3 regions of the Streptomyces sp. NPDC050856 genome follow, and region 2 is predicted to be linked to each of the others. Evidence: riboswitches for the same ligand, from Rfam matches in the RefSeq annotation. Region 2 holds a riboswitch; each other region holds the start of a gene.
The links. A riboswitch is a leader RNA that binds a small molecule or an ion and turns the genes downstream of it on or off. The one in region 2 is predicted to bind cobalamin.

Region 1: linked by a shared signal. The riboswitch ahead of AB0H53_RS11650 (energy-coupling factor ABC transporter permease) and the one ahead of AB0H53_RS01320 (ribonucleoside-diphosphate reductase subunit alpha) in region 2 are both predicted to bind cobalamin.
Region 3: linked by a shared signal. The riboswitch ahead of cobN (cobaltochelatase subunit CobN) and the one ahead of AB0H53_RS01320 (ribonucleoside-diphosphate reductase subunit alpha) in region 2 are both predicted to bind cobalamin.

Annotation. Positions count from the first base shown of each region.
Region 1 is NZ_JBFAGV010000009.1:164,047-169,952, reverse strand. Features, by position in the region: gene AB0H53_RS11670 (helix-turn-helix domain-containing protein) at 1-164, opposite strand, end outside; gene AB0H53_RS11665 (ATP-binding cassette domain-containing protein) at 368-1,213, opposite strand; gene cbiQ (cobalt ECF transporter T component CbiQ) at 1,210-1,959, opposite strand; gene AB0H53_RS11655 (energy-coupling factor ABC transporter substrate-binding protein) at 1,971-2,393, opposite strand; gene AB0H53_RS11650 (energy-coupling factor ABC transporter permease) at 2,390-3,082, opposite strand; cobalamin riboswitch at 3,111-3,332, opposite strand; gene AB0H53_RS11645 (hypothetical protein) at 3,468-5,906, opposite strand, start outside.
Region 2 is NZ_JBFAGV010000001.1:288,037-293,942, reverse strand. Features, by position in the region: gene AB0H53_RS01335 (GntR family transcriptional regulator) at 1-247, shown strand, start outside; gene AB0H53_RS01330 (DUF3311 domain-containing protein) at 449-694, shown strand; gene mctP (monocarboxylate uptake permease MctP) at 691-2,319, shown strand; cobalamin riboswitch at 2,519-2,648, shown strand; gene AB0H53_RS01320 (ribonucleoside-diphosphate reductase subunit alpha) at 2,788-5,145, shown strand; gene AB0H53_RS01315 (ribonucleotide-diphosphate reductase subunit beta) at 5,145-5,906, shown strand, end outside.
Region 3 is NZ_JBFAGV010000003.1:271,001-276,906, reverse strand. Features, by position in the region: gene AB0H53_RS04655 (precorrin-2 C(20)-methyltransferase) at 1-855, opposite strand, end outside; gene AB0H53_RS04650 (precorrin-8X methylmutase) at 852-1,487, opposite strand; gene AB0H53_RS04645 (cobalamin biosynthesis protein CobG) at 1,492-2,871, opposite strand; cobalamin riboswitch at 2,896-3,026, shown strand; gene cobN (cobaltochelatase subunit CobN) at 3,174-5,906, shown strand, end outside.

The DNA.
Region 1 (5,906 bases), on a different contig from region 2:
GGCTGTGCCGGACCGGCCGCCGCCGTCACCGTGTCCTCGGCGCAGACCCGCACCTCGTAGGCCGGCTCTCCGTCCGGGTGCGCCGCGAACGCGAACACCTGGCAGGGAATGGCCAGGTCGAAAGCCGATACGGAGTCGAGCGCCAGAACCGCAACCACATGCATACGACCGGACCCTATGACAACGGCTCAACCGCATCACCACCGCCAACGCGTGGGTGAGCGACGCCGTCCCGGCCGGCCGCCCCGGCACCGGGCAGGAGGGCTGCGTCGCCGTCCGGGACGATCCGTCCCGGCGCCCGCCTCGGCGGTGGCGGGCGCCCCCCACCCGCCACCGCCCCGGCCGCCGGTGCGGGGAGCGGCGGGCACTAGCCGCCCCGTACCGCCGCGGCCCAGGTCTCCAGCTCCTCGGGGGTACGCGGCCCGGGGTCGCCGGCGCCCAGCAGGCCCCGTTCGCGCAGCACCCGCGCCACCGCCATGCCCCACGGCCTGCGCAGCCGCGCCGCGTCCAGCAGCTCCTGGTCCGCCAGCAGTTCCGCGACCGGGCCGGTGCGCAGGCCGTCCGGGGACAGCACCGCCGCGTCGTCGGCCCAGCGCAGCGCCAGGTCCACGTCGTGCGTGGCCATCACCACCGTGGTCCCGGCCGCGCGCAACCGGTCCAGGACGTCGAGCAGCCGCTCCTGTCCGTGGGGGTCCAGGCCGGCCGTCGGCTCGTCCAGGATCAGCACCCGGGGCCGCATGGCGACCGCGCCCGCGATGGCCGCCCGCTTGCGCTGCCCGTACGAGAGCAGGTGCGTCGGCCGGTCCTCCAGCGCCACGATGTCCAGCGCCTCCAGTGCCTCACGCACCCGGTCCCGCACCTCCGCCTCGGCCAGGCCGAGGTTCATCGGCCCGAACGACACGTCCTGCCCCACCGACGCGGCGAACAGCTGGTCGTCCGGGTCCTGCACGACGAGCTGCACCGTCGTCCGCAGCCGGGTCAGCCCCGCCCTGTCGTACGAGACGTCCTTACCGGCCAGCCGCAGCCGCCCGCTCGCGCACTTCAGCCCACCGCTGAGCAGCCGCAGCATGGTGGTCTTGCCGCTGCCGTTGCGGCCCAGCAGGGCGATGGCACGCCGTTCCGGTACGGCGAAGTCGACGCCCCGCAGCACGGCGGGCCCGTCCTCGTAGGCGTATCCCGCGCCGACGAGCTCCACGACGGGGGACGGATTCATGGCAGGAACCTTTCGAGTACGAGAGTGAGGGCGACGAGTCCGGCGAGCAGTGCCCCGCTGGCGCCCAGGAACCGGCGGTCCACCGTCGCCGGGGGTACCAGCACCCGCAGCGTCCCGTCGTAACCGCGCCCCGCCAGGCCGCTCTGCAGCCGCGCCGCCCGGTCGAAGGCGCGCACGAAGGCCGTCGATCCCAGCCCCGCGAGGGACCGCCAGGCGGCCGCCCGGCCGGTCAGCCCGAGCCGGGCCGCCTGCGCCTGCCGGATGCGCGCGACGGAGTCGAGCAGCAGGAAGCTGATCCGGTACATCACCAGGGCCACGTCGACGACCGGCGCGGGCACTCCCGCCCGCACCAGCCGGGGCAGTACGTCGGAGACCGGCGTGGTGAACGCGAACAGCAGCACCCCCAGCGAGGCCGCCGACGTGCGCAGCAGCAGGTTTCCCGCCTGCACCGGTCCGTCCGGCGCCGGTGTCACCCACCCGTCCGCCCCGCCCACCTGGAACAGCAGCGGGACCGCGCCCGTCACACAGAACCCGAGCGGCACCCGCCACGCCCGCCACAGCCGGCGTGGCGCCACCCCGGCCGGGCCCAGCAGGACGGCCAGCGCGGCGGCCGCGACGAGCACGGCACCGGGCCACGGCGGCAGGGAGACCGCGCACAGGGTCAGGCCGAAGCCCAGCACGGCCTTCTCGCAGGGATGACGGCGGCGCCAGCGGCTGCTGTGCGCCGCCGCGTCGATCGGCAGCATTCCCGGCCCGGCTAGGCGGAGGGCCGCCGGGCACCGGCCCCGGTGCCGCCTCCTGTACCGGTGCCGGCTCCCGTACCGGCCCCGGCTCCGGTGCCGCTGTCCGTGCCGGTGCCCGCGCCGCCCCCGGCGAGCGCCCGCTCCGCACCCTGCCGACGGCCCTTGCGCAGCCCGAAGTAGTACGCCAGCACCCCGGCCCCGAGGGCGGCCTGCACCGCGAACAGGGCCGACTCGACCTCGCCCGACGGCGGCTCGTACAGGGGGGTGAACCACGGCTCGTAATCCGGCTCCAGCTCGGTGATCGCCGTCTCCGCCTGGGCGTCCGCGCCCGCGAACGGCTCCTCCTTGTGGTCGCCCATGCCCAGCGCGAGGGGCAGGACGGCCAGCGCGACGACGACGAGCACCAGCAGCGTGTTGATCTTGGCGTTACGGCTCATCGGGCCACGGCCTCCTTCTTCTTCCCGTTCACCAGGAGCACCCCGAGGCGGGTCAGCTCACCCTTGCTGGACTGGATCAGCAGCCGCATCACCAGCACGGTGAGCAGCCCCTCGCTGACCGCCAGCGGGATCTGCGTGACCGCGAAGATCCCCAGGAACTTCGCCAGCGAGCCGGCGATGCCGGTCGCCGGGTCGGGGAACGCCAGCGCGAGCTGCACACTGGTCACGCAGTACGTGGACAGATCGGCGACGAAGGCCCCGAAGAACACGCCGACCATCAGCGGCACACCGGACGCCCGCAGCAACCGGTACACCCCGTACCCCGCCCACGGCCCGACGACCGCCATGGAGAAGGCGTTGGCGCCCAGTGTGGTCAGCCCGCCGTGCGCCAGCAGCAGCGCCTGGAAGAGCAGGGTGATGGTGCCCAGGACCGCCATGACCGGCGGCCGGAACAGGATGGCGCCCAGACCCGTGCCGGTAGGGTGGGAGCAACTGCCCGTCACCGACGGGATCTTCAGGGCGGACAGCACGAAGGTGAACGCGCCGGACGCGCCGAGCAGGAGCGTCGACTCGGGGTTCGCCTTGACCTCCCGGGTCAGCGCCCGGACGCCGTGGGCGACGAAGGGGGCGGCCGCGACGCCCCAGGCGGCGGCGTGTATCGGGGGCAGATAGCCCTCGGCGATATGCATGATGGGGAGACCCTCTCCAGCACCTCGTGGATGGACAACGCGCCCTGGCCGGTCTCCTGGCTGACGGGTCATGCCGCCGCGACTCCGCCTTCCCGGACGCTGCGGTCTCCCGCGGCGGTCCAGTGGCTTCCCGGGGGATGGAGCCGGACTTCCCGATCACAGTGGCGAGGGCCGCACCGGTACTTCACCGGTTTCCCGTACACCAAGGCCCTGCGACACTAGTGGTTTGACCAGGTACATCACAACCCGCGCACGCACCGGCGCGCGGTCCGGCCCCACGCCCCCCGATCAACCCTCGCGGCAGCCGTACGCCTCGGTGCGCCGCCGCCACCGCCCGGGTCGGCCCCTGGCGGGCCGGTACCCCGGCCGCCGCCCGCCGGGATTCTCACTGCCTGCCCTTCTCCGGGGGCGGGCACCACCGACTCTGGCGCAGACCACCCCGCTTGCCGCAGAAACCGACCTGCCGGGGCGGCTTCTCGCCGTCGACGTGCTGCACCGAGATCAGCTTGTCGAGGGGGATCTGCCGGTCCACCACTCCACCGAAGTCGATCCTCCCGCTCTCCCCGTCCAGGGCCGCGCCGCCGTGGATGCTGCTCAGTGAGTGCCACACCGCGGGCGCGGTGAGCGGCAGGTCGGGAGCCGTGTCCTGGAGCTGCCCCAGTGCCTTCACGTACAGGTTCACCGCGTCGAACGCGAGGGAGGCGTGCCCGTCCAGTGAGGTGTTCGCGAGCTGCTCGCACTCCGTGGGGAACAGTTTCCGCATGGTGCTGTAGAGATCGCTCTCACTGTCGCAGGAGGCCGACCCCAGGGTGAAGTCGAGGAAGTCGAACGGCACCTTGGGGAAGGCGCTGCGCCGTACCGGGTCGGCGGCGAGCCGTGCCACGTCGTCACCGCCCAGCAGAGCCGGCGGATCCGATCCGCACGCGGAGTTCACCCCCGACAGCAGGGTCTCGAAGTCCTCCGACCGGCCCGCGAAGAAGACCAGTCCCTGATACCCGCAGGCCCGTTCCCCCACGGTCCGCGCCCCTGGCCGGCCCGCTGCCTCCGGCGGCGCTGGTGAGGGTTTGTAGCCCTGTTGCTCCACCGGGAAACCGGCGGCGGCGAACGCCGCGGCCGCGTCGTCCCGCAGGTTCTCGCTGTACTCGTCGGTCGGGTCGGCGGAGTAGACGACCCGGACCTGGCGGCGCGGCAGTCGCGCGCGGCCCAGGGAGGACGCGTACGCCGCGGCGACCGTGGCCTCGCGGCGGTTCTGCGGCGACACCTGGTAGTACATGGGCGAGTGGTCGTCGAGCGTGTCGGCCGAGAGCGTCGTCGCCACCATCGGCAGTCCGATGCGGGTCAGCTCCTTTATCGTGGTGATCGTCGCCTTCCGGCTCTGATCGAGCCCGGTCACTCCCACGATGGACGGGTCGCGCCGCATCATCCGCTCCACCGTGCCGACGACCTTCGGCCCGAAGCGCATCCCCGACCCGGCGCTCGCCGGGTAGACGCGCAGCAGCGGATCGGTGGCTCCCCTCTTGTCCAGCTGGCGCCGCTGCGCGCTCGCCGCGCCCTGCAGCGCCTCCCGCACGTACGCGAGCGCGTTCGGTGCCTGCCCGGAGCTGCTGAGCAGGGCCGAGAGGTGCACCAATGTCACCACGGGCCGCCGCTTGAACCTCCGGTGGATCCCGTCGACCTCGTCGTTCTGCCTGGCGATCACCCGCAGGGCGTTCTGCAGGGCCTTGTCCGTGGTCCCGAACGCGTAGCCGTTCGGCGCCACTCCGACGCACTCGCCGGTGCTCTGCCGTTCCAGGGTGGCCGCGTCGGGGTCCGAGCGGCTCAGCCCGCAGTGCCGCTGCTCCCACCGGTCCTCGGCGACCGGGTTGACCAGGCCGACGATCCCGCCTCCCAGGAGCGCCACGGCGACCAGGGCGGCGACCACCGTCACCCAACGCCTCGCCCAGCGGGGCGGTGGATCGACCTCCAGTTGCCTGGCCGGCCCCAGCTGGTCCAAGTGCAGTTGGTAGGCGGTGTCGCCCGGCGGCAGCGGCGCCGGCACATCGACCACCAGGTACCAGACGTCGGCCGTCCGGCTCCGCCCCGCCTCGTGGAACCAGTGCCGCCAGATGCCGTGGACATCCACCGACAGGGGCCTGCGGACGAGCCCTTCGAAGCCGGAACCGTCGCCGGCGCAGACGACCAGCAGCGGATCGAACACACCGGTCTCGTTGCGTACGTCGATGATCGACCTGATCAGCCCGGTACCGCAGTTCTCGTCGCTCACGTCCCGGAGGAACGCCACGCAGTAGGACGTGCGGCGCGCGGCCCGCCGCCGCCAGAACCGCCGCCGGTAGGCCACCCTGAGATCTTCCAGGAAGGCGTTGACCATCAGCTTGCCGACCTGTTCGGGGTTCTCCCGTCCCCAGCGGGGCTGCGTCAGGCGCATGGCGAACCCGGCGAAGGTCCCCGGGTCACGTGGCGCCATGTAGGGCTGGCGCATCAACCACCGGTATTCGGCGCCCAGTCCGCGCCACGCGCGGAACCAGACGATGGGAAACACGTGCAGGCCCAGGACCAGCGCCCACCAGGGCACCTGTCCCTGTACGGACACCTCGGTGTCCGGGCTGCGCAGCACACCGAACAGACGCCTGCGCATGAACTCCCGGTCACGCAGTCTGCGCAGCAGCTCCCGGTCGTGCTGGGGGTCGGCCTCCTCCCCGGTGTAATTCGACTCCAGCAGCCAGTTGACGAGACCGAACCGGCGGAACCTGACCCGTCCGTCGCTGCCGTTGCTCGCGGATGAATACTCCTGTGCCAGTGCGACGAGAACGCGCCGGTAGAATTC
Region 2 (5,906 bases):
CACCTCGCTGTACACGGCGCTGGCCGAGGTCTACGACGTCCACCTGGCCGAGGCGGAGGAGACCATCGAGACCTCCCTGGCCACCCCGCGCGAGGCCGGGCTGCTCGGCACGGACGTGGGCCTGCCGATGCTGATGCTCTCCCGCCACTCCCTGGACGCCCGGGGCGAACCGGTCGAGTGGGTGCGCTCGGTGTACCGGGGCGACCGGTACAAGTTCGTCGCGCGGCTCAAGCGGCCCAACGACTGAACCCGGCCGGCCGGACGGACGTACAGACGTACAGACGGCCGGACGGACAGGGACGGACCGGCAGGAGTCGGGCTCGTGGGTCGGGATCGCGCCATCACCGAGACCCGTCCGTTATTCGGACGGGGGTTCCATACGCCGGAACGGTCCCCTAGATTGCGTGCGCATTACGCCATGTGATCAGTGAGGGGACGGAGTCGCCGTATGACACAGGAGAAACAACCATGGGTCACCCCGGCGCGGGTGGTGGTGGCGCTCTGTCTGATCGCGCCGTTCGTGGCGATGCTCTGGGTCGGGTCGTACGCGAAGGTGGAGCCGGTCGTCATCGGCATCCCCTTCTTCTACTGGTACCAGATGCTCTGGGTGCTGATCTCCACCGTGCTGACCATGGTCGCGTACCAGCTGTGGCGGCGTGACCAGCGCGCCCGCAAGGGGGGTTCGTCGCGATGAAGGACGGCGTGAACGGCGTCGCGCTCGCCGTCTTCATCTTCTTCTTCCTGGCCGTCACGGTCATGGGCTTCCTGGCCTCGCGCTGGCGCAAGGCCGAGAACGAGCACAGCCTCGACGAATGGGGCCTGGGCGGCCGGTCGTTCGGCACCTGGATCACCTGGTTCCTGCTGGGCGGCGACCTCTACACCGCGTACACCTTCGTCGCCGTCCCGGCGGCGATCTACGCGGCGGGCGCGGCCGGTTTCTTCGCCGTCCCGTACACGATCCTGGTCTACCCGCTGATCTTCACCTTCCTGCCGCGCCTGTGGTCGGTCTCGCACAAGCACGGCTACGTCACCACCTCGGACTTCGTGCGCGGGCGCTTCGGCTCCAAGGGCCTGTCGCTGGCGGTGGCCGTCACCGGCATCCTGGCCACCATGCCCTACATCGCCCTCCAGCTCGTGGGCATCCAGGCGGTGCTGGACGTGATGGGGGTGGGCGGCGGCGAGGACACCAACTGGTTCATCAAGGACCTGCCGCTGCTGATCGCCTTCGGCGTGCTCGCCGCGTACACCTACTCCTCGGGACTGCGGGCCCCGGCGATGATCGCCTTCGTCAAGGACACGCTGATCTACATCGTGATCGCGGTGGCGATCATCTACATCCCGATCAAGCTGGGCGGCTTCGACGCCATCTTCGGCGCGGCGGGCGACGCCTACGCGCAGACCAACCCGGCCACCGACAAGCCGCGCGGCGCGCTGGTGCCCGGCGAGGCGGCGCACTGGACGTACGCGACCCTGGCACTGGGCTCGGCGCTCGCGCTGTTCATGTACCCGCACTCGATCACCGCGACGCTCTCCTCGCGCAGCCGTGACGTCATCCGCCGCAACACCACGATCCTGCCGCTGTACTCGCTGATGCTGGGCCTGCTGGCGCTGCTCGGCTTCATGGCGATCGCCGCCGGCATCAAGGTCCAGAACGGGCAGCTCGCCATCCCGCAGTTGTTCGAGACCATGTTCCCGGACTGGTTCGCGGGCGTGGCCTTCGCCGCCATCGGCATCGGCGCGCTGGTACCGGCGGCCATCATGTCGATCGCGGCGGCCAACCTCTTCACCCGCAACATCTACAAGGACTTCATCAAGCCGGACGCCACACCGGCGCAGGAGACCAAGGTGTCCAAGCTGGTGTCGCTGCTGGTGAAGGTGGGCGCGCTGGCGTTCGTGCTGACCATGGACAAGACGGTCGCCATCAACTTCCAGCTCCTGGGCGGCATCTGGATCCTGCAGACCATGCCGGCGCTGGTGGGCGGCCTGTTCACCCGCTGGTTCCATCGCTGGGCGCTGCTGGCCGGCTGGGCGGTCGGCATGCTCTACGGCACGCTGGCGGCGTACGGCGTCGCCAGCCCGACCCAGAAGCACTTCGGCGGCTCGTCCGCCGAGATCCCGGGCATCGGCGAGATCGGCTACATCGGTCTGACGGCGTTCGTGCTCAACGCCCTGGTGACGATCGTCCTGACCTTCGTCCTGCGCGCCGTCAAGGCACCGGACGGCATCGACGAGACGTCCCCCTCGGACTACACGGCCGACGCGGGCGACCCGGGCGTCAAGGTCGAGCTCCCCCCGGCGACGGCGGGCGCCGCACACTGACACCACCCGCCACGGCGAAAGGCCGCCGCGCACCCCGGCAGGGGGCGCGGCGGCCTTTCGCCGTACCGCCGCCACGCGGTCCGGACCCCCGGACGGGACCGGACACCGATCCCGGACGTCACACTCCTCGCCTACGCGCTGGAACTCTGACATATCCCGGCGGACACAACATGTGGGGGGTGCCGCAGGGCGCGCACCCCACATGTATGCTCATGCTCGCTGTCGCCGCAGGGGAATCCGGTGCGAATCCGGAACTGTCCCGCAACGGTGTGTTGGTACGCCTTTGTGCACCACGAGTCCGAGCACCTGCCGGCAGTGCGCCCGGTCCGTCCGGCCCGGGTGCCAAGACGTCCGGGCCTCGCGGAGTGGGCCGGTGGACGCGGTGCACGCGCCCCTGTGCCAGGGCTGCGCCCCGCTCCCCTGCCCGCGTGCGCGGTGGCCCCGAGCCGAGCGAGGGAGAGCCCCCACGTGACCATCGCGCCAGCAGATCCGGCCACAGCCAGGGACGCGGAGAACGATGGACCCGGGACCGTGTTGCTGCGGGTCCTGACCGACCTCACCGCCGACCTGCCCGACACCGACCCCGGCCGGGTCGCCGCCGCCGCGCTGCGCGGCCGGCACGCCGGTTCGGACGAGGCCGAGCTGCGGGAGCTGGCCACCGAGGCGGCGGCCGGGCTGATCGCCGAGGACCCGGCGTACTCGCGCCTGGCGGCCCGGCTGCTGACCCGGACCATCGCCGACGAGGCGGCGGGACAGGGCGCGGTGGCCTTCTCGGCCTCGGTGGCCGTGGGGCACCGCGAGGGCCTGATCGCGGACCGTACGGCCGAGTTCGCCCGGCTGCACCGGGACCGGCTGGACGCGCTCATCGACCCGGCGGCCGACGACCGCTTCGGTTACTTCGGGCTGCGCACGCTGTACTCCCGCTACCTGCTGCGCCACCCCATCACCCGCAAGGTGATCGAGACGCCCCAGCACTTCATGCTGCGGGTCGCCGCCGGGCTGGCCGAGGACGACTCGGTAGGCGCGCTGGAGGAGGTCGCGGCGCTGTACCGGCTGATGAGCCGGCTGGACTACCTGCCCTCGTCGCCGACGCTGTTCAACTCCGGGACCCGCCACCCGCAGATGTCGTCCTGCTACCTGCTGGACTCCCCGCTGGACGAGCTGGACTCCCTCTACGACCGCTACCACCAGGTGGCGCGGCTGTCCAAGCACGCGGGCGGCATCGGCCTGTCGTACTCCCGCATCCGGGCGCGCGGTTCGCTGATCCGGGGCACCAACGGGCACTCCAACGGCATCGTGCCGTTCCTGAAGACGCTGGACGCCTCCGTCGCGGCGGTGAACCAGGGCGGCCGGCGCAAGGGCGCGGCGGCCGTGTACCTGGAGACCTGGCACGCGGACATCGAGGAGTTCCTGGAGCTGCGCGACAACACCGGTGAGGACGCGCGCCGTACGCACAACCTCAACCTGGCGCACTGGATCCCGGACGAGTTCATGCGCCGGGTCAACGCCGACGCCGAGTGGTCGCTGTTCTCGCCGTCCGACGTGCCGGAGCTGGTCGACCTGTGGGGCGAGGAGTTCGACGCCGCCTACCGCGCCGCCGAGGCCAGGGGCCTGGCCCGCAAGACCATGCCGGCCCGTGACCTGTACGGCCGGATGATGCGCACCCTGGCCCAGACCGGCAACGGCTGGATGACGTTCAAGGACGCCTCGAACCGTACGGCCAACCAGACCGCCGAGCCGGGCCACACCGTCCACTCGTCCAACCTGTGCACGGAGATCCTGGAGGTCACCGACGACGGGGAGACCGCCGTCTGCAACCTGGGTTCGGTCAACCTGGGCGCGTTCGTGGCCGGCGGGGACATCGACTGGGAGCGTCTCGACGAGACCGTCCGCACCGCCGTCACCTTCCTCGACCGGGTCGTCGACATCAACTTCTACCCGACCGAGCAGGCCGGCCGGTCCAACGCCAAGTGGCGGCCGGTGGGCCTGGGCGCCATGGGCCTCCAGGACGTGTTCTTCCGGCTGAAGCTGCCCTTCGACTCCCCCGAGGCGCGGGCGCTGTCCACCCGGATCGCCGAGCGGATCATGCTCGCCGCGTACGAGGCGTCCTGCGACCTGGCCGAGCGCAACGGCCCGCTGCCCGCCTGGGAGAAGACCCGCACCGCGCGCGGGGTGCTGCACCCGGACCACTACGACGTGGAGCTGACGTGGCCGGAGCGCTGGGCGGCGCTGCGTGAGCGCGTCGCGGCCACCGGCATGCGCAACTCCCTGCTGCTGGCCATCGCGCCGACCGCGACCATCGCCTCGATCGCGGGCGTGTACGAGTGCATCGAGCCGCAGGTCTCCAACCTCTTCAAGCGCGAGACGCTGTCGGGCGAGTTCCTCCAGGTGAACTCCTACCTGGTGGACGACCTGAAGAAGCTCGGCGTGTGGGACGCGCAGACCCGTGAGGCGCTGCGCGAGTCCAGCGGCTCGGTGCAGGGCTTCACCTGGATCCCGGCCGAGGTGCGCGAGCTGTACCGGACGGCCTGGGAGATCCCGCAGCGCGGCCTGATCGACATGGCGGCGGCCCGTACGCCGTTCCTGGACCAGTCGCAGTCGCTGAACCTGTTCCTGGAGACGCCGACGATCGGCAAGCTCTCCTCGATGTACGCGTACGCCTGGAAGCAGGGCCTGAAGACCACGTACTACCTGCGTTCGCGCCCGGCGACCCGGATCGCCCGCGCCGCGTCCGCCACCCCCGTGCCCGCGCAGGCGGCCCCGGCCGACCCCGACGCGGTCGCCTGCTCCCTTGAGAACCCCGAGTCCTGCGAGGCCTGCCAGTGATGTCCGATGCCAAGAACCTTCTCGACCCGGGCTTCGAGCTGACCCTGCGCCCGATGCGCTACCCGGACTTCTACGAGCGCTACCGGGACGCCATCAAGAACACCTGGACCGTGGAAGAGGTAGACCTCCACTCCGACGTCGCCGACCTCGCCAGGCTGACGCCGGGAGAGCAGCACCTGATCGGCCGGCTGGTGGCGTTCTTCGCCACCGGCGACTCGATCGTGGCGAACAACCTGGTGCTGACGCTCTACAAGCACATCAACAGCCCCGAGGCGCGGCTGTACCTGTCGCGACAGCTCTTCGAGGAGGCCGTGCACGTCCAGTTCTACCTGACGCTGCTCGACACCTACCTGCCCGACCCGGACGACCGGGCGGCCGCCTTCGACGCGGTGGAGAACATCGCCTCGATCCGTGAGAAGGCCGAGTTCTGCTTCAAGTGGATGGACTCGGTGGAGAAGCTGGACCGGCTGGAGACGAAGGCCGACCGCCGCCGCTTCCTGCTGAACCTGATCTGCTTCGCCGCCTGCATCGAGGGACTGTTCTTCTACGGCGCCTTCGCCTACGTGTACTGGTTCCGCTCGCGCGGCCTGCTGCACGGCCTGGCGACCGGCACCAACTGGGTGTTCCGCGACGAGACGATGCACATGAGCTTCGCCTTCGAGGTCGTCGACACCGTCCGCAAGGAGGAGCCGGAGCTGTTCGACGACGCGCTCCGGCAGCAGGTCACCGACATGCTGGCGGAGGCCGTCGAGGCGGAGCTG
Region 3 (5,906 bases), on a different contig from region 2:
GTCCAGGTAGGTGGTGTAGCCGACCAGGTCGGTGGCCGCCGCGAGGGCGCCGCGCGTCTCGGGGGTCAGCCACCGGGGCCCGGCCGGGCCCGTGCCGACGACCACGACCTCGCCCGGGCCGGTCACGTCGGGTTCGGCGTCGATCCGGGAGGGGAGCACCGCCACGGAGAAGTACGGCACCGACTCCGGGTCCACGTCGGCCAGCGCGGCCGTGCGCTCGCCGGCCATGGTCGCGCGTTCCACGTAGTGGGCGTCGGCCAGCCGGCCCGCGCTCTCCAGCGCCCGGCGCACCGCCGGGAAGGTGCGGCCGAGCTTCATCACGACCGCCGAGTCGGTGGCGGCCAGGCGGGCGGTCAGTTCCTCCTCGGGGAGCGTGCCGGGGATGATCGTGAGGACTTCCTCGGCCTCGCACAGCGGCTTGCCCAGCCGCGCCGCCGAGGCGCTCACCGAGGTGACGCCGGGGATCACCTCGGTGTCGTAGCGGTGCGCCAGGCGCTTGTGCATGTGCTGGTAGGAGCCGTAGAACAGCGGGTCGCCCTCGGCGAGCACCGCGACGGTACGGCCGGCGTCCAGGTGGGCGGCCAGCCGTGCCGACGCCTCCTCGTAGAAGTCGTCCAGCGCGCCCCGGTAGCCGCCCGGGTGGTCCGTGGTCTCCACCGTGAGCGGGTACATCAGCCGCTCCTCGATGTGGTCCTCGCGGATGTGCGCGGCGGCGATGGAGCGGGCGATCGAACGGCCGTGCCGGGCGCTGTGGTACGCCACCACATCGGCGGACGCGATCACCTCCACCGCCCGTACCGTCATCAGGGACGGGTCGCCGGGGCCCAGCCCGACGCCGTACAGCTTCCCGCTCATTCCGCCTCACTCGCGATCGCGTTGACGGCGGCGGCGGCCATGGCGCTGCCGCCGCGCCGGCCGCGCACCACCAGGTGGTCGAGGTCCGAGGCCGCCAGCGCGTCCTTGGACTCGGCGGCGCCGATGAAGCCGACCGGTATGCCGATGACGGCGGCCGGGCGCGGCGCGCCCGCCTCGATCATCTCCAGCAGGCGGAAGAGCGCGGTGGGCGCGTTGCCGATGGCGACGACCGAGCCTTCGAGGCGGTCGCGCCACAGCTCCAGCGCGGCGGCGCTGCGGGTGGTGCCCAGTTCGGCGGCGAGCGCCGGCACGGACGGGTCGGAGAGGGTGCAGAGCACCTCGTTGTCGGCGGGCAGCCGCTTGCGGGTGACGCCGCTGGCGACCATCTGCGCGTCGCACAGGATCGGCGCCCCGGCGCGCAGCGCCTCGCGGGCCCGGGCCACCACCCGGGGGGTGTGGGCCAGGTCGCGGACGAGGTCGACCATGCCGCAGGCGTGGATCATCCGCACGGCGACCTGGCTGACGTCGGCGGGCAGGCCGGCGAGGTCCGCCTCGGCGCGGATGGTGGCAAAGGACTGGCGGTAGATCTCCGCGCCGTCCTTCTCGTACTCGAACACTCTGCTCTCGCTCATCTCGTCAGGTGGCGTCTCGTCGGGGGGCGTCGTCCCGGGGCGGGACGTCCGGTGTTGGGGCGTCGTGGGGAGGGGCGCCCGGCGGGGCGTCCCGCCGGGGGACGTGGACGGTGGCCGGTGGGGTGTCGTGACCGGGGGCGCGCACGGTCACCTCGTACACGCCGTCGGAGGTGGCCACCGCGTCCACCCACTCCCCCTGCGGGTGCCCGCAGCGGCGCGCGCAGCCGGACCAGTGGACGGGCAGGGCGGCGCCGGCCGGTCCCGGGCCGCCCGCCGGCGGGGTGCCGTCCAGCGGGCGGGCGTCGGCCCGCACGTCGGACAGCGACTTGGCGCAGCCCGGCCGCCCGGTGCAGGCCGAGACGGCGGGCCAGGGCGAGTCGGTACGGGTGATCAGCCCGGCCGCGCCGAGGGCGGCCAGCCGCTCCCGGGCCGCCCCGGCGCCGGGGAACCCGGGCACGACGAACCCGCGCCAGGGGGTGACGCGTACCTCGTCGGCGGGCGCGGGCAGCAGGGCGCGCAGTTGGGCGGTGGTGATCCGGCCGAGCGGGGCGACGGCGGACACGGCGGTGGGGCCGCCGGCCGGGCCGACGAGGCCGGGCGCGGGCGGCCGGCCGGCCGGGAGGGGGCCGGGGGCCGCCTCCGTCGCCGCGATCCCCCGCCGCTCCAGTCGTCCGGTCACGTCCACGTCCTGCCCGGCCGGCAGCTCCGCCACCCGCCAGGCGCCGGTGCCGGCCTCGCGCGCGGCGGCCAGGAACGCCTCGGCGGCGGCCAGCGCGGCGCGGGGCGCGTCGGCGGCGGCCACCCGGTGGCCGCGCGGCCCGACCCGCAGGAGGGCGCGGCCGTCCGATTCTGCGATCAAGGTCACATCGGCGCCGAGCCGGGCCACGTCGCCGCGTCCGTCGTCCACGGCGAACAGGAACCGGCCGGACAGGGCCGCCGTCCACGGCTCGGCGCACAGCAGTCCGTCGAGGCGGGCGGCCCACTCCCGCACGTCGGCCCGGCCCGGCCCGTCCGGGCCGTCCAGTCCGGTGAGCGGTGAGACGACCATGTTGCGGATCCGCTCGTGCTGTTCGGAGGGGAGCAGGCCGGCGCCGCGCAGCAGGTCGGCCAGGTCCCGCCCGCAACCGTCGCCCAGGCCGCGCAGTTCGATGTTGCCGCGCGAGGTGACGCCGAGGCGGCCGTCGCCGAGCCGGTCCGCCGCGCCGGCCAGCACCTCGACCTGACGGGCCGTCAGGATGCCGGTGGGCAGGCGGAGTCGGGCCAGGGCTCCGTCGTCCGCCCGGTGCAGCCTGAGCGCACCCGGGCAGGCGTCACCACGGTCGCGTACGCGGTCCCGTATGTGAGCTTCACCCCGTTCCGGGGTTTTCGGCGAGGTGGGCGGCATGGCCGCGAGCATACGCGCAGCCTCTACTATGCAGACGGCACAGGGTCCCAGGGCCCTAGGGAGGAAGCCCGGTGAGATTCCGGCGCGGTCCCGCCACTGTGAGCCGGCCCCCGGTGGCCCGGCGAGTCAGGAACTCCCGCCGTCCTACGACCACCCGGGGCGCGGACACCCCGAGGAAGGCCTGCGCACGCGATGCCGCTCTCTTGCGGGGCACGACCCCCGTTCTCCCACCCCTGTCAGAGGTCCGTCCCGGACACCGTTCTGCCCGGCGTGACGCGCGGGGATTTCCGAGGTGAGTCCAAGTGATCCTGCTCCTGTCGCACTCCGACACCGACCTGCTGAGCGCCCGCGCGGCCGAAGGCCCCGTCGCGTACCGCTTCGCCAACCCCTCCCGCCTCCCGCTGGACGACCTGCCCGCGCTGCTGGAGGGCACCGACCTGGTCGTCGTCCGCCTGCTGGGCGGCATCCGCGCCTGGGAGGAGGGCCTGGACGCGCTGCTCGCGACGGGCAGGCCGGTCGTCGTCCTCACCGGCGAACAGGCCCCGGACGCCCAGCTCATGGAGGCGTCCACCGTCCCGATCGGCATCGCGGCCGAGGCGCACGCCTACCTCGCCCACGGCGGCCCGGCCAACCTGGAGCAGCTCGCCCGTTTCCTGTCCGACACGGTCCTGCTCACCGGCCACGGCTTCGAGCCCCCGGCCGCCGCGCCCACCTGGGGACCGCTGGAGCGCGCCGAGCGCCGCACCGACGGCCCGACCGTCGCGGTGCTCTACTACCGCGCCCACCACATGAGCGGGAACACCGCCTTCGTCGGCGCGCTGTGCGACGCCATCGAGGACGCGGGCGGCCGGGCCAGGCCGCTGTACGTGGCGTCCCTGCGCGCCCCCGAGCCGGAGCTGCTGGAGGCGCTCAGCGGTGCCGACGCGATCGTCACCACCGTCCTGGCCGCCGGTGGCACCAAGCCCGCCGAGGCGCAGGCGGGCGGGGACGAGGAGGCCTGGGACGCGGGCGCGCTGGCCGCCCTGGACGTGCCGATCCTCCAGGCCCTGTGCCTGACCGGCCCGCGCAGCGCGTGGGAGGAGAACGACGAGGGCCTCTCGCCGCTGGACGCGGCCAGCCAGGTCGCCGTGCCCGAGTTCGACGGCCGGCTGATCACCGTCCCGTTCTCCTTCAAGGAGATCGACGCGGACGGCCTGCCCGCCTACGTCGCCGACGCCGAGCGCGCCGCCCGTGTCGCCGGGATCGCGGTCCGCCACGCCCGCCTGCGCCACATCCCCAACGCCGACAAGCGCCTGGCCCTGGTGCTGTCCGCGTACCCCACCAAGCACTCCCGCATCGGCAACGCCGTCGGCCTGGACACCCCCGCCTCCGCCGTGGCCCTGCTGCGCCGGCTGCGCGAGGAGGGCTACGACTTCGGCGACGAGGAGGTGCCGGGCCTCGCGTCCGGCGACGGCGACGAGCTGATCTACGCGCTCATCGAGGCCGGCGGCCACGACCAGGACTGGCTCACCGAGGAGCAGCTCGCCCGCAACCCCGTCCGCATCCCGGCCGCCGACTACAAGCGCTGGTACGCCACGCTCCCCGAGGAGCTGCGCGAGAACGTCGAGCAGCACTGGGGCCCGCCGCCCGGCGAGATGTTCCTGGACCGCTCCCGCAACCCGGAGGGCGACATCGTGCTCGCCGCCCTGCGGCGCGGCAACCTGCTCGTCCTCATCCAGCCGCCGCGCGGCTTCGGCGAGAACCCGATCGCGATCTACCACGACCCCGATCTGCCGCCCTCGCACCACTACCTGGCCGCCTACCGCTGGATCGCGGCGGCGAAGGACGACGGCGGTTTCGGCGCCGACGCCATGGTCCACCTGGGCAAGCACGGCAACCTGGAGTGGCTGCCCGGCAAGAACGCCGGCCTGTCCGCCGCCTGCGGCCCGGACGCGGCCCTCGGCGACCTGCCGCTGATCTACCCCTTCCTGGTCAACGACCCGGGCGAGGGCACCCAGGCCAAGCGCCGCGTCCACGCCACGCTGGTCGACCACCTGGTGCCGCCGATGGCCCGCGCCGAGTCCTACGGCGACATCACGCGCCTGGAACAGCTCCTCGACGAGTACGCGGCCATCTCCGCCATGGACCCGGCCAAGCTGCCCGCCATCCGCGCCCAGATCTGGACCCTCATCCAGGCCGCCAAGCTCGACCACGACCTGGGCCTGGAGGACCGCCCCGACGACGACGGGTTCGACGACTTCCTGCTCCACGTCGACGGCTGGCTCTGCGAGGTCAAGGACGCCCAGATCCGCGACGGCCTGCACGTGCTGGGCGGAGCGCCCACCGGCCCCGAGCGCGTCAACCTGGTCCTGTCGATCCTGCGCGCCCGCCAGATCTGGGGCGGCACCCAGTCGCTGCCCGGCCTGCGCGAGGCGCTCGGCCTGGACGAGTCGGCCGCCACCCGCACCGCCGCCGACGAGGCCGAGGCCAAGGCCCGTGCCCTGGTCCAGGCGATGGAGGACGCCGGCTGGGACGTGTCGGCCGTGCCCACCGACCAGGGCGAGCAGGTGGCCGCCGTCCTGCGGTTCGCCGCCGAGCAGGTCGTCCCGCGCCTGGCCGCCACCACCGACGAGCTGGACCACGCGGTGCACGCCCTCAACGGCGGCTTCGTCCCGGCCGGCCCCTCCGGCTCGCCGCTGCGCGGCCTGGTCAACGTCCTGCCGACCGGCCGGAACTTCTACTCGGTCGACCCCAAGGCCGTCCCCTCCCGGCTCGCCTGGGAGACCGGCCAGGCCCTCGCCGACTCGCTGCTGGAGCGCTACCGGGGCGACAACGGCGACTGGCCCACCTCGGTCGGCCTGTCGCTGTGGGGCACCAGCGCGATGCGCACCTCCGGCGACGACGTGGCCGAGGCGCTGGCGCTGCTCGGCATCCGGCCCGTCTGGGACGACGCCTCCCGCCGGGTGACCGGCCTCGAACCGCTCCCGCTCGCCGAGCTGGGCCGGCCGCGCATCGACGTCACCCTGCGCATCTCCGGCTTCTTCCGGGACGCCTTC